Regions from separate parts of the Synechococcus sp. Nb3U1 genome, predicted to be linked through region 1. Evidence: predicted binding sites of a transcription regulator. Region 1 holds the regulator's gene; each other region holds the start of a gene.

Region 1 (4,199 bases):
AGGCGATGATCTGCCCCTGTTCATCCAACAAAAAGGCAAACTCCTCTGAGCCGGCATGGATAGAAGTCCCGTTGTTGCCGCCCAACACCTGAGCCTGCAAAATTTCCCCCACAATCGTACCCAGGCTAAGATCGATACCCGCCACCCCCAAAAACTCCCCCTGGACATCGCGAATCGGAGCCACCGCCGAGGTAAGCAATCCTTGACCGGCTGTATCTTCGTACACCTCTGTCCAGCGCACCGCGCCACTGGGATTATTTTCGGGACGAACGATGGTGTAATAGGTGCCCTCAACCCGCTCATCAAACTCGGATAGGGGGGGCAACTCCGGCGCGAAGAAAGTATTGGGATAGTAGCGGGTAGAAGAAGATTCCAAAATCAGCCAACTGGCCACAATACTGGATTGGCTCTCTTTCAAGGCCCGCAACAGCGGATCCAAATGGGAAATGGCGTTGAGCTCCTGGGTAATCTCAGGGGGAATCTCATCCGCAGCCGAGAAAAAAACAGAAACCGGATCTGCAGCGGCGTTGATCCAGCGTCGGTTGGGGTAGAGGGTAAGGGTTTCTTGGGGGTTGTAATTTTGTTGTCCGTAGAAGGTTTGCTCCTCAAGGTACACAGCCGCCTGCTGAGCGATCAGGCTGGCGGCAGCCCCCACCTGAGCAAAAATGGCGTTGTAATGGGCGGCTTGCTCTTCGGTAATGCGAGTCAGGGCAGCATCCACCTGAGCGCGAATGGTGGCTTCGTTTTCGGAGGCGGCAAATTCCCCCAGCTCCTGAATGCGTTTCGAAGAAATTTGAATTAAGGCCAGCACGGAGGCAGAAGATACCACCGTCACCACCAACGAGATCCGTAGCCCAATCCGGGAGCGTAACCAGCCAAACATTCACCTACCTCCGTAAGCCCAACAATTCCGCCGCTTTGGCCGTCAGCACATCCGGGTCGAAGGGTTTGGTGATGTAGAGATCCGCCCCTACTTCTTGTCCCCGTTGCTTGTCAAATTCCTGTCCTTTGGCTGTGAGCATGACGATAGTGGTGTGCTGAAGCTCGGGATCCTGTTTCACCTGTTGGCAGACATCAAAGCCGTTCAAACGGGGCATCATCACATCCAAAAACACGATCTGGGGCCGCTCTGTACGGATCAACTCCAGCGCTTCCTCTCCATTGGCTGCCAGGATCAACTCCACTCCTTCCGCTTCCAATTCCTCCAAAGTCTGTTCCAGCAGCAGACGAATGTGAGGCTCATCGTCAACAATCAAGATCTTCTCAGACATGGATCGGCAGCAGGGGGAACTGTCCGTCATTGTAGGGATCCCGTTGCGCAGATGGGGTATATCTTGACCAGATGCCAGAATCTTTTAACCTAGGCTTGCCCTTCCTGTTACCCATCTCCAGCCAGAGAAAATCCACTACACTAATGTGAGTTACAGCTTTTTCCAGCGTTATCTGATACAGCAGATTCAGGTCAATCCCTTGCTCCACAAGGTTTTTTGCTTAGCTCAAGAGCCTGCGTGAAGTCAGAAAAGACTGTAATCGTGTGAGCCAAGCTGCATCCCTGTGCTCTGCTGCCCCAAGCTGACCCTTTCCACACCTTATGTCTTCTGTAAACCAGACTCTGCCTATTCAGTGGATTGATGCGGATTCGGGAGAGGTTGTGGAAGAATCTCCTTGGCAGATCAACCCTCATCCAGGCACCTATATTCAGCTGGCAGAGCAGTACTACTTGGTGTTGGAAAAACGCCATTCCTATCAGTTGCGCCAGGGAAAATATAGCCTCTCTGGGATCCGGGCTGTGGTTCGCGCCGTAACCCCACCCACAGAAGACGGGAGCATTCTCGGGGATCCCTCTTGCCAATTCAATGCTCGATCGCCGCTGCTGCGTTGTGCGGTTAATCCCCTAGGGCCTTGTCAGGGATGCGCTCACTACAAGCCAATTTTTTAGGCAAAACGGTGGCCCAATTGCATGGGATCATGTACAGTAATCTTCTTCTTATGGATCGAGATATATTTTTTCTTGCGTAGCTCCCCTAGAAGACGGGTAATCGTCACACGAGTAGAGCCAATTGCTTCCGCGATCGCCTGGTGAGACAGCCTGAGATCGATTGTGACTCCATCCGGGCTGGGCACACCAAAATCACGACACAGGATCAACAAAAAGCTGACCAGACGGGATCCCATATCACGGTGAGCCAGTGTCTCGATCATCATCTCCGTTTGCAGAATGCGCGAAGATAAGCTCTTGAGCAACAGCATAGAAAGCTCAGCATTCTCCCGCAAAGATTTTTCCACCTGTTCGATCGGCAGCGAGAGCAATTCGGCAGGAGTAAAGGCCACCGAGTGATAGAAGCGATCGGAGCGCTGCCCCGTGATAAAGGAGAGCACTCCAAAAATGCTGTTTTCTCGCAGAAGGGCGACGGTGATTTCTTCCCCCATCTCGTAAACCCGCGAGAGTTTAACGGCCCCTTTTGCCAGGAAGTAAACCCGTTCTGCGGGATCCCCTGGGAAAAAGATCGTTTTACCCCGCTCAAACGTTTCGATAACAGGTGGGTATTGATGTCCTCCCAACTGTTTGAAGGCTGTGATCAAAGATTTTTCCGCTACAGCCACCGCCATACTCATCAACCTTTTGAGGTCAGTTTATACCTAAGACCAGCCCAGAGGTCTTGGGTTGGGGTGCAACCGTACTGACCTCAGAAATCATCACGACGGCAGGAAGTCATATTTAGGAATTCATATTAAAGTAAAAGGTTATGCCCGAACATCTTTGTAGCAGGGGTTACATTTTTAGGTTTCGTTCATTCTCTACAGGGGATCCTTTAACCAAAGGCGGGGTTAGGATGAGAGCCATTGCCGTTGGGGCGGCAGGGATCGTGACAGGTTGGAAAGGTCTCATCAATGGTGATCTCGGAGGCAGTTGTTGCCGCACCTCTTCGGCTTAGCCGTCAGCACTTCACGGTGCGGATGCCAGAGCCCGCCAATCATCTGTTCGAGGTGGAGCTGCAACTGCGCGAAGTGGAGCCGGAGGTTCCTTTGCGGCTGCGGATGCCCGTTTGGACGCCGGGATCTTATCTGGTGCGGGAATATGCCCGGCATGTGCAGGAGTTTCGGGCCGAGAATGAGCAGGGGATCCCCTTGCCCTGGCGCAAGATCGACAAAAATACTTGGCAAATTAGGACTCCGTCCCGCTTGCACGAGCAGCCCCCTTCCAACGGCTCCCAAACCGTCTATGTCCGTTATCGGGTCTATGCCTACGAGCTAACGGTACGCACCAATCATCTGGATCTCACCCATGGCTATTTCAACGGGGCGGCCTTGTTTCTGTATGTGCCGGGGCGGGAGCAAGAACCCCATACCCTGACGGTGATCCCACCCAAGCCCGACTGGCGGATCGCCACCAGTTTGCGGCCTTTGTCCTCACTCATGCCCACAACAGGGGATCCCGGCCTCGGCCAGTCGTTTGTGGCGCAGGATTACGACGAGCTAGTCGATAGCCCGGTGGAGGTGGGCCTGCATCGGTTGGCAACATTTGAGGTAGAAGGGATCCCGCATTCTTTTGTGGTTTGGGGAGAGGGGAATCTGGATTTGGCTCGAGCAGTGGCGGATACTCAGCGGATTGTCACCACCACGGCCAACTTCTTCGGGGGGCTGCCCTACGACCGCTACTGGTTCATTGTGCATTTGTCGCCAGAGGGCTTTGGCGGTCTCGAGCACAAGTGCAGCACCACCCTTAACTACTCGCGTCTGGAGTTCCATCAGCCGGAGAAATACCAGCGCTTCTTGTCGTTGGTGGCCCACGAATTTTTCCACACCTGGAATGTGAAACGCTTACGGCCCCTAGCTCTGGAGCGCTTTGATTACAACCAAGAAAATTACCTGGAGTGCCTCTGGTTTTGTGAAGGGGCCACTAGCTACTACGAGAGCGTGATCCTACTGCGGGCGGGCATTCTCACCCCGGCGGCTTTTTTGAAAACCCTCTCTGAGCAGATCGCGCGGCTGCAACGGATCCCTGGCCGTGCCGTGCAGTCCTTGAGCGAATCCAGTTTTGATACCTGGATCAAGCTCTATCGTCCCCACGAAAATACCCTGAACAGCCAGGTGTCCTACTACTTAAAGGGGGCCTTGGTCTGTTGGTTGCTGGATCTGCACATTCGCCAGCTCTCCGGTAACAGAGGATCCCTGGATACGGCTCTGCGGGATCTGTG
Region 2 (4,199 bases), 290 kb from region 1:
GAAGAAACCATGATGCGGGAGGCACTGCATCGAGATCTGCAGCATTTGCTCTCGGATCTAACCACCCGTGAGCGGGATGTGATCCGTATGCGCTTCGGCCTGGGGGATGGGCGTACCTATTCTCTGGCGGAGATTGGACGCGCCTTGGATCTGTCGCGGGAACGGGTTCGGCAAATTGAGGCCAAGGCCCTGCAAAAGCTACGGCAACCGAAGCGGCGTAACCGGGTGCGCGATTACCTAGAGGCGATGGGCTAACTCCGGCCTCGGCTCAACTTACCCATAAGACGACCAGAGCGATCCCGGATTTGGGCTGCCACCCAGTCCATTTCCGGGATCCGCAAAAACAGCGCCCCCACCGTAAACAGTCCTAAGCCCAGCCCAGCCGCCAATCCGGCCCAAATGAGTGTTGTCAGGAATGGGGATCCGAGCACTGCAACCGTGCGCAACTGAATCCAGAGCCAGGCACTCAGGCCCCCAGCTAAGGTGGTGATGCCCAGCAGAGGCAGCAGGCTGCGACCCATCTCTAGCCAAGGGATCCCCCCCAAGCGCCTGTGCAACTGGATCCCTAGCCCGATCAAGGCCAGAACATTGACACCAGCGGTGGCCAGGGCGATGCCCGGCCCTCCAAAAGCTCTAAGGAAAAGAAAGTCCAGCAGCGCATTGAGACCAATGGCAAGGGCACTGATGCGCAGGGGGGTGGCTCCGTCCTCTAAGGCGTAGAAAATGCGCACCAATACATCCCGCAGCAGATAGCAGCTCATACCAACGCCATAGGCCATCAGCAGGGCCGCTACCTCCTGGGTAACTTCCGGAGTGAAGCGACCCCGTTGATAGGCCACCTGCACAATCGGCTCCGCCAGAGCCACCAGCAGCATCGACAGGGGCAAAGTCAAAATTGCTGTAATCATCAAGCCCTGTCGGATGCGTTGGCGCAGTTCTGGCCAGAGGGACACATCCCCGGCCAACTGGGCATAGAGGGGCATGAAGGGCACCAACACCATATTGGAGAGGATCCCGAGGGGAGTTTGCACCAAAAGTTGGGCGTATCCCAGGTTGCCAATGGTGCGATCCCCCGGCACGAAGGAGGCAAAAAACATATCCACATAGACGTTGATGTGGATCATCCCGGAGGAGATCACAGCCGGCAACATCAGCAGCCCCACCGCCCGTACCTGGGGGGATCCCCACTCAAACCGTAGGCGTGGTCGTCCCAACCCCAACCGTATTTGCAAGGGCACCTGGGCCAACCACTGGGCTACCGCCCCGATCACGATGCCCCAGGCGATCAAAGATGGGATCCCCGTCCACCCAAAGGCCAGCAAAACCGCAATTACAGCCAAGCTGGAGATCAGCGGGCTGAGGGCGGGCAAAGCATAATGCTCGGCGGCATTTAACGCCCCAAAGCCAATGCCGATTAACCCTGAAAGCAGCGCTAAGGGGGCCATGATCCGCAGTTGGGTGGCAGCCAAAGCGTGAACTTCTGGACTCGCCCCTGGCGCGTTCAGGCGTACCACCCACTCCGCCCCCCACCACAAGCCCAGGGTGACCAGCAAGAGTAGACAGCCCACCAAGGTGGAGATCGACTCTAACCATCGAGCCGGGTCTTCCAGGGCGGGATCCCGCCGTTTCTTCAGGATGCTGACGATGGCGCTGTGGAAAGGGCCGTTGATCCCCCCCAGCAAAATCAGCAGAAAGCCCGGCAGAATGTAGGCCACCCCAAAGGCGCTGTACTCTGGCCCCGAGCCGTAGACCGCCGCGATCAGGGCTTGCCGAATGAACCCCATGCCCTTGCTGAGCAAAGTAGCCCCGGCCACCAAACCCGCCACCGAAAGCAAAGAGCGGGATGGCAGCGGGGATCCCACCGGGGTTTCTTCCTGAGTCGCAGCATCCTCAATCATCGGCTTCCCCGCAACATCACCCATCCCCACAACATTGGCCACCAACGGCGGCTAGAAACCTCAGAGGAGTACCCGCAGCCAAGACACCATTATCTGGGATTTCCGCCAAACCCATTGAGCCAAATCCGCCGAGATGCGTCGCAGGGCTCCAACCCTAGCCGTTAGGCTTGGTCGGGGGTGTAGCAGCTGAGATGGGGAGAGATAGAGCGTGCCGACAAAGAGATTGGGCCAGCTTAAGCCAGCAGTTGCCGCTCGTGTTCCAGTTGTTGCAGCAAATGCTCATCACCACGGGCTTGGGCGGAACGGATTCGCTCCTGCAGCCGGTGCATCAGATTTTGTCGATGGGTTTCCTCGAGCATGGCCATGAAGTGTTTCCGAGAGGAGGTAACCGTCGATGGGGCTACTTCCGCCACAGGGATCCCAAGCGTCGCAATCGGGGCGGGATGGAGCGCAATGCCACGGTAGGTGAGGGCAAAGGCATCTGGCAGAACCATGACTGCCGATTGAGAATGCCAGTTCCACTCCAGCCCCCGGTAGGGCACAATCCGATCTTGCTCTTGCCACGTGCCAGAGGGGGGGACAAACTCATAAGCGATGCCCCGATAGGTCAGTTGCATAAGGAGACTCCAATGAAAAACAAGGACTGGGCTTTACAAAACGGGAGCCCTTCCGCCGCACTCAAATGGCTAGAAGGGTAAAAAACAAGATTATTCTGTATCCATTTTTACGAAATTCATCTTTCTGTGTCAAATATCTGGGGAGTGTCAGCAGGGGGATCCCGTTCACGATCAAGATCCGTCAAGATCCGTCCTAGGGCTCTGCTTATACCGCTAGCGGTTGGGGGGTGGTGTGGTGACCCAAACAAAAAGCCGCCCCAACGGGACGACTGTAGATGAGGATGAGCACACGTCCTCGTGTCAAAGCAGCTCGTCGATCAACAACAGAACCTCACGCAGCTCTGGATCGAGTTTCGCCGAGTCAGAAAGACTCGCTTCCACCAAACTTTTCAGGGCAAGCAGCTTGATATTGGCCTCCACTGCCGCCACCGCAATCGCCCTAGCGCCTGGCAAATAACCAGTGGCCCCCAAATCCAGGAGGGCGGCCCGCCGCAGATGCACATTTTCGTGGGCCAACACCGGCAGCAGACGCTGGGCAAAGACAGGATCTTGAGTGAGGCGATAGCAGGCTCGGGCTGCCGCACATTGTAGACGAATCGAGTCGTGTTCCAGGTAGGGACGAATCTGCTCAAGGGCAGTGGCCAGTTGTAATTGGCCGAGGGCTTCGATGATCGCCTCTAGGGCGGCCAGGGCTTCTGTTTCTAGCCCTTTCTCCACCAAGCGCAACCCCTCGAGCAGTACAGAGCCCAATTCCTCAGGCCCATGCTGGAGAGCAATCTCAGCCAGAGCTTGGGCCGCCGCCGCCACCACCTGACCGTCGGAACACCGCAGGGCCTCAGTCAAGGCCGGGATCCCGGCGGGAGACCCCAATTTACCCAGGGCACGGGCGGCATTGCGCCGCAGCGGGTAGCCCCCCTGAGCAGTGCGATCGGTCTCATCTGTCAACGCTTCGATCAAGGCCGGGATCCCTTCCGGGATGCGCATACGCCCCAACCACCAGGCAGCATAGTAGCGTTCCCCCGGATCCCCGTAGCGCAGCTTGGCGATCTGTCCTGCAGGGGTCAGATCCACCGGCGGATTGGGATCCAGAGGAACAGCAGTGGTCATAGCAGCAATGGCAAAGGAAACAGTAAGGCGAGATCAGGCGCTACGAACGCTGACGATCTTGGCTCCCGATTTGAGCACCCGCTGCATCGTCGCCGACAGTTGATCGGCAGAAACGAAGATCTGCTGGTTGGATTTGCGCACCCGGCTAGAAGTGGCCAAGGCAGAGGCAGGGTTGAGCAGATGGGTCACTTCCACACAGAACATGCGGTCGGATCCGCCCGTTGGGGGCCCTAGGTGCTTGGAAATGGGGCTAGGGGGCAACAGACCCCGCACCCCAATGCGCCGAATCGCGGGGGTAAACCCAGTTCCCAAAGCTGTCATCAAGCGTGGTCTGGCCCCTTGAGAACGGTCGTTGTTGGCGTAGCCGCCGTAGAGGGCGAACAGATTGGTAAAGTCTCGGGTGGAATAGGAGCGACGGTACTCAAAACCGCGTGGGTGGGGGACAATGTTGTCGCTGAAGGATTCCAGATATTCTGGGCTATCGATGTAGGAGTCGATTTCTGCTCCATGGCCGCCGGATTGGTAAATATCCAAATGGCGGGCAATATCTTTGCCATCCGTGGGGGCGCGGCCCAAC
Region 3 (4,199 bases), 980 kb from region 1:
GGGGCTAATCACGCGATTGCCGGGTTTTCCAGCTTTCCTTTTTTCATCTTTGGCAACGGATGGGAGGGATCCGAACCACCTCTCAATGCTTTTCCCTTTAAGGGAGATACCATCATTGGCAACGATGTTTGGATTGGCTACGATGCCACCCTACTCCCTGGTGTCAAAGTAGGGGATGGAGCAATCATTGGAGCGAAAGCAGTGGTAAGCTGGGATGTGCCCCCTTACACGATTGTGGGTGGAAACCCAGCCCGGGTTCTGCGACAACGCTTTTCTGAGGAGGTGATTCAGGAGCTGTTGCAGATTGCCTGGTGGGATTGGGATATCGAAAAGATCAGTCGGAATCTGGATAAGATCTCAGGAGCCGATATCGTTGCCCTCAGAACCTGCACCTGAGTCGGGTAGATCGGCACAGTCCCTGTCGAGAAGGATCCATTGCCCATGCGTTATTCCCCAAATATGCTCTCCCGGCCTTGGGGGATTCGCTAAATGGAAGAAGCACAGGATACTTGGCCCATTTGGTTGGATCAAGAACCTACGGGAATGGATGAGGTCGCTTTTATCGCCGCCAATGCCACCGTGATCGGAACCGTGGAACTCTCGGAATCTGTGAGCATTTGGTATGGGGCCATTCTGCGGGGGGATATTTCGCCTATTACCATTGGCCGCTGCACTAATATCCAGGACGGGGCGATTGTGCACGGGGATCCCGACCAACCCACGATCATCGGTGAGGAGGTGACCATCGGCCACCGCGCTGTCATCCACAGTGCCCGCATTCAGGGGGGCTGTTTGATCGGCATTGGGGCCACCATCTTGAATGGAGTCACCATTGGAACGGGCAGCATTATTGGTGCCGGAGCTGTAGTCGCCAAGTCGGTGCCACCGCGCTCTTTGGCTGTGGGTACCCCAGCAAAAGCCATCCGCACCCTTACGGAGGAAGAAGTGGAAAAGCTGCGCATCCACGCTCAGCATTACGTGGATTTGGCCCATCAACACGCCAGCCGCTTTGGCAAATTTGGCCGACCAGATACCTCCAGAAAATCTGGAAAATCGCGCTCTAAGTGACTTGGTGACTTTGCACGCTGAGCTTTGCGTGCAATCCGGACGTGAGGCCCTCTCAACAAGCAGGATCCCGACACAGCACCCAGGTATCTTTGCTGCCACCCCCTTGGGAGGAGTTCACCACCAGGGATCCCTTCTTGAGAGCAACGCGGGTCAGCCCGCCAGGATGGACATAAATGTCTTCGCCGTAGAGGATGTAGGGCCGCAAATCCACATGGCAGGCATCCAGGCAAGGACCTTCGCCGCGATCCACCAAAGTTGGAACCCGCGACAGGCATAGGGTGGGTTGAGCGATATAGTTGCGGGGTTGGGCGCGAATTTTCTCGGCAAAGGCAGCCCGTTCCTCAGGTGTGGCCTGGGATCCCATCAACATGCCGTAGCCCCCCGACTCGTTGGCCGCCTTCACCACCAGCTTGTCCAGGTTTTCTAGCACATAGGCTTGATCCTGGGGATCCCAACACAGATAGGTGGGCACATTGGGTAAAATCGCCTCTTCTCCCAGGTAGTAGCGAATCATCTTCGGTACATAGGCGTAGATCACCTTGTCGTCGGCTACCCCCGTCCCTAGGGCATTGGCAATCGCCACCCGACCGGAGCGATACACCTCCAGCAGCCCCGGCACCCCCAGCATCGAATCCGGGCGAAATGCCAGGGGATCGATAAAGTCATCGTCAATACGGCGATAGATCACATCCACCCGTTGCAGACCCTTGGTGGTTCGCATTTGCAAGTAGCCATCCGCCACCACCAGATCCCGTCCTTCCACCAATTCCACCCCCATTTGCTGGGCCAGGAAGGAATGTTCAAAATAGGCGGAGTTGTAAATGCCAGGGGTGAGCACTACCACCGTTGGATTGGCAAGTTGTGGAGGAGTGAGGTGGAGCAGGGTTTCCAGCAAGTGACTAGGGTAATCATCCACTGGCTGGATCCCCATGGTGTTAAAGAGAGCCGGGAAGGTACTTTTCATCACTCGCCGATTTTCCAGTACATATGATACCCCCGACGGACAGCGTAGGTTATCCTCCAGCACATACCAGGTGCCGTCTCGATCCCGAATCAGATCCGTTCCCGTAATGTGGCACCAAATGCCACCCGGTGGGTTTAGCCCAATACAGGGGCGCAAAAACCCCTTGGCCGACTCGATCAGCTCTAGCGGCAGGATCTTGTTTTTGATGATCTTCTGGTCGTGGTAAATATCATCAATAAAGAGGTTGAGGGCATGGATACGCTGTTTCAAGCCCTTTTCCAACCGCTCCCATTCCGCTGCTGAGATGATGCGCGGAATGATATCAAACGGGAAAATCCGCTCAGTGCCCTGGCTATCCCCGTAGACATTGAAAGTAATCCCCATTTGAAAAAACGCTGCCTGCGCCGCCTGTTGTCGGCGTTGCAGTTCTCCTTCTCCGAGGGAGTGGATGCGCTCGATTAACGGTATCGCCTCAGGACGCGGTTGGTTAGCCGCCAAAAACAATTCGTCGTAGAAACCCTCGCCAGGCTCATAAGTATCAAATCGCACGTCTGGGATCCCTTGGGCTGAACATTATCCCTTTTCTACTGTTGGTCGCTCTTCCTCCGCAAAATGTATTTTCAGCTACTTTTTTCTCAGGCGTTACATCTGTTCATGCTTCTGCGGTGGCCGCTAGCTTGGAATTCATGATGGGCCAGAACCAATGCGGGCGCATTAGAATCACTGTATCGATCACATGAATGATGCCATTGTCTGCCTCAATATCCGCCTGAATTACCGTGGCATTATTCACCTCAAAAATATCTTCCTCAATGGTCAGATCAATTGGGGATCCCTCCACAGATCCAACCGTTTGAAACTTGGCCAAATCGGCTTTTTTCAGACGGCCTGGCACTACGTGATAGCAAAGAATGCGAGTCAATTGGGGGATATTCTGTACCAATGTGGTGATCGTCCCGCCCGGCAACTTGGCAAAAGCAGCGTCCGTAGGGGCAAAGACGGTAAATGGGCCGGGGCTCTTGAGGGTATCCACCAAGTTGGCCGCTTTTACAGCTGTCACCAGTGTGGAAAAGCCTTCGACAGAAACGGCGATATCGACAATATCTGGCATGAGTGGGATCCCTTTTGTCGTGAGGTTTTTTATGGTGATTTCAATACTTTGGTGTCACTTGGTGTCACTTGGTGTCAATACTTAGCGGTAGTTCTGGTCTTGAACATAGGTGATGCGAGCGGCTTCTCGGATCCCGTATTCAGGCCGGGCGAAACGGTTCAGTTGCCCTTCGAAATAACGACGATTCATCATCAAATGCCGAGGATTGGGATCATCCAGAGGATAGAGAAAAGCTGCCCTACCCGCTTGGATAACTGCCGAAGTAACGTTGTACATGGAGCGCTGGAAGCTAACCCCCAACTGGATCAGCATATCCTCATCACCCCGGCAATGTTGGCGATAATAATCCACCAAGTACTGAGGCAGAAAGTGGTACATATCCTGATGCAAAAGGGTGGGCGGGATCCCAGCTGTACCCACCGGGAACTTATCCGCATATAGGATCCCGTAGTGATAATCCCGTTGATCGACAGGGATTTGATTGGCCTGAGCATTGTAGGATTTAGTACCTCGGAAAGGAGAGGTACGATAAAATACTGCCTCCACATAAGGAAAAGCCGCTTCATACAGCCAGGTAAAGCCTTTCGATTTGGGCACAATATCGTACCATTCTCCCCGAATCCGAACACGGTGATAAATGGGTCGCCCGGCAATGGCAAAAATCCCATTCACCAAAAAATTCATCGCCTCCGGCACACTGGTGAGCTTGCCCTCGTCGTAGAGATCGCTCATCTCAAAAAAGACCGGGGCCATGATCTCCCAGAATAGACCCAGCACCGAATACATGGTGGCTTGGCGGCACAATTCCATGAACATATCGGGGAAGAGCTTATACAGGCCCTGTAGCAACGGATTTCCCTGTACATAAGCCCGAATCGCCCGATCCGCATTTTGCCTATACTCCTCCGAGTCCATGTAGGGATCCAGCAATCCCCCCATATCCCGGTGCCAGAGCATGGCCCGCATACATTCTTCGGCAAATTCCATATTGATGCGGTCATGCCAAAGGTGATGCAAAATCCGGGGCAGCTTACGCTTTAACTCCCCTTTTTCCAT

The links. Region 1 encodes NtcA, which controls nitrogen genes in cyanobacteria. Its sites were predicted from a motif close to GTANCNNNNGNTAC; they were not measured.
Region 2: L1047_RS03975 (DUF4278 domain-containing protein) is a predicted target of NtcA. The motif match lies at 2,613-2,626, and genes of this name have one in related genera.
Region 3: L1047_RS07185 (circularly permuted type 2 ATP-grasp protein) is a predicted target of NtcA. The motif match lies at 2,647-2,660, and genes of this name have one in related genera.

What each region holds. Positions count from the first base shown of each region.
Region 1 covers NZ_JAKFYQ010000001.1:568,547-572,745, reverse strand. Annotated here, with positions in the region: gene L1047_RS02670 (response regulator) at 1-883, opposite strand, end outside; gene L1047_RS02665 (response regulator transcription factor) at 888-1,271, opposite strand; gene L1047_RS02660 (DUF6464 family protein) at 1,652-1,939, shown strand; gene ntcA (global nitrogen regulator NtcA) at 1,936-2,610, opposite strand; gene L1047_RS02650 (M61 family metallopeptidase) at 2,893-4,199, shown strand, end outside.
Region 2 covers NZ_JAKFYQ010000001.1:860,510-864,708, reverse strand. Annotated here, with positions in the region: gene sigC (RNA polymerase sigma factor SigC) at 1-255, shown strand, start outside; gene murJ (murein biosynthesis integral membrane protein MurJ) at 252-1,898, opposite strand; gene L1047_RS03975 (DUF4278 domain-containing protein) at 2,132-2,515, opposite strand; gene L1047_RS03970 (HEAT repeat domain-containing protein) at 2,816-3,622, opposite strand; gene L1047_RS03965 (phycobilisome rod-core linker polypeptide) at 3,656-4,199, opposite strand, start outside.
Region 3 covers NZ_JAKFYQ010000001.1:1,545,094-1,549,292, reverse strand. Annotated here, with positions in the region: gene L1047_RS07195 (Vat family streptogramin A O-acetyltransferase) at 1-396, shown strand, start outside; gene L1047_RS07190 (gamma carbonic anhydrase family protein) at 490-1,068, shown strand; gene L1047_RS07185 (circularly permuted type 2 ATP-grasp protein) at 1,121-2,581, opposite strand; gene L1047_RS07180 (fasciclin domain-containing protein) at 2,685-3,143, opposite strand; gene L1047_RS07175 (CO2 hydration protein) at 3,225-4,199, opposite strand, start outside.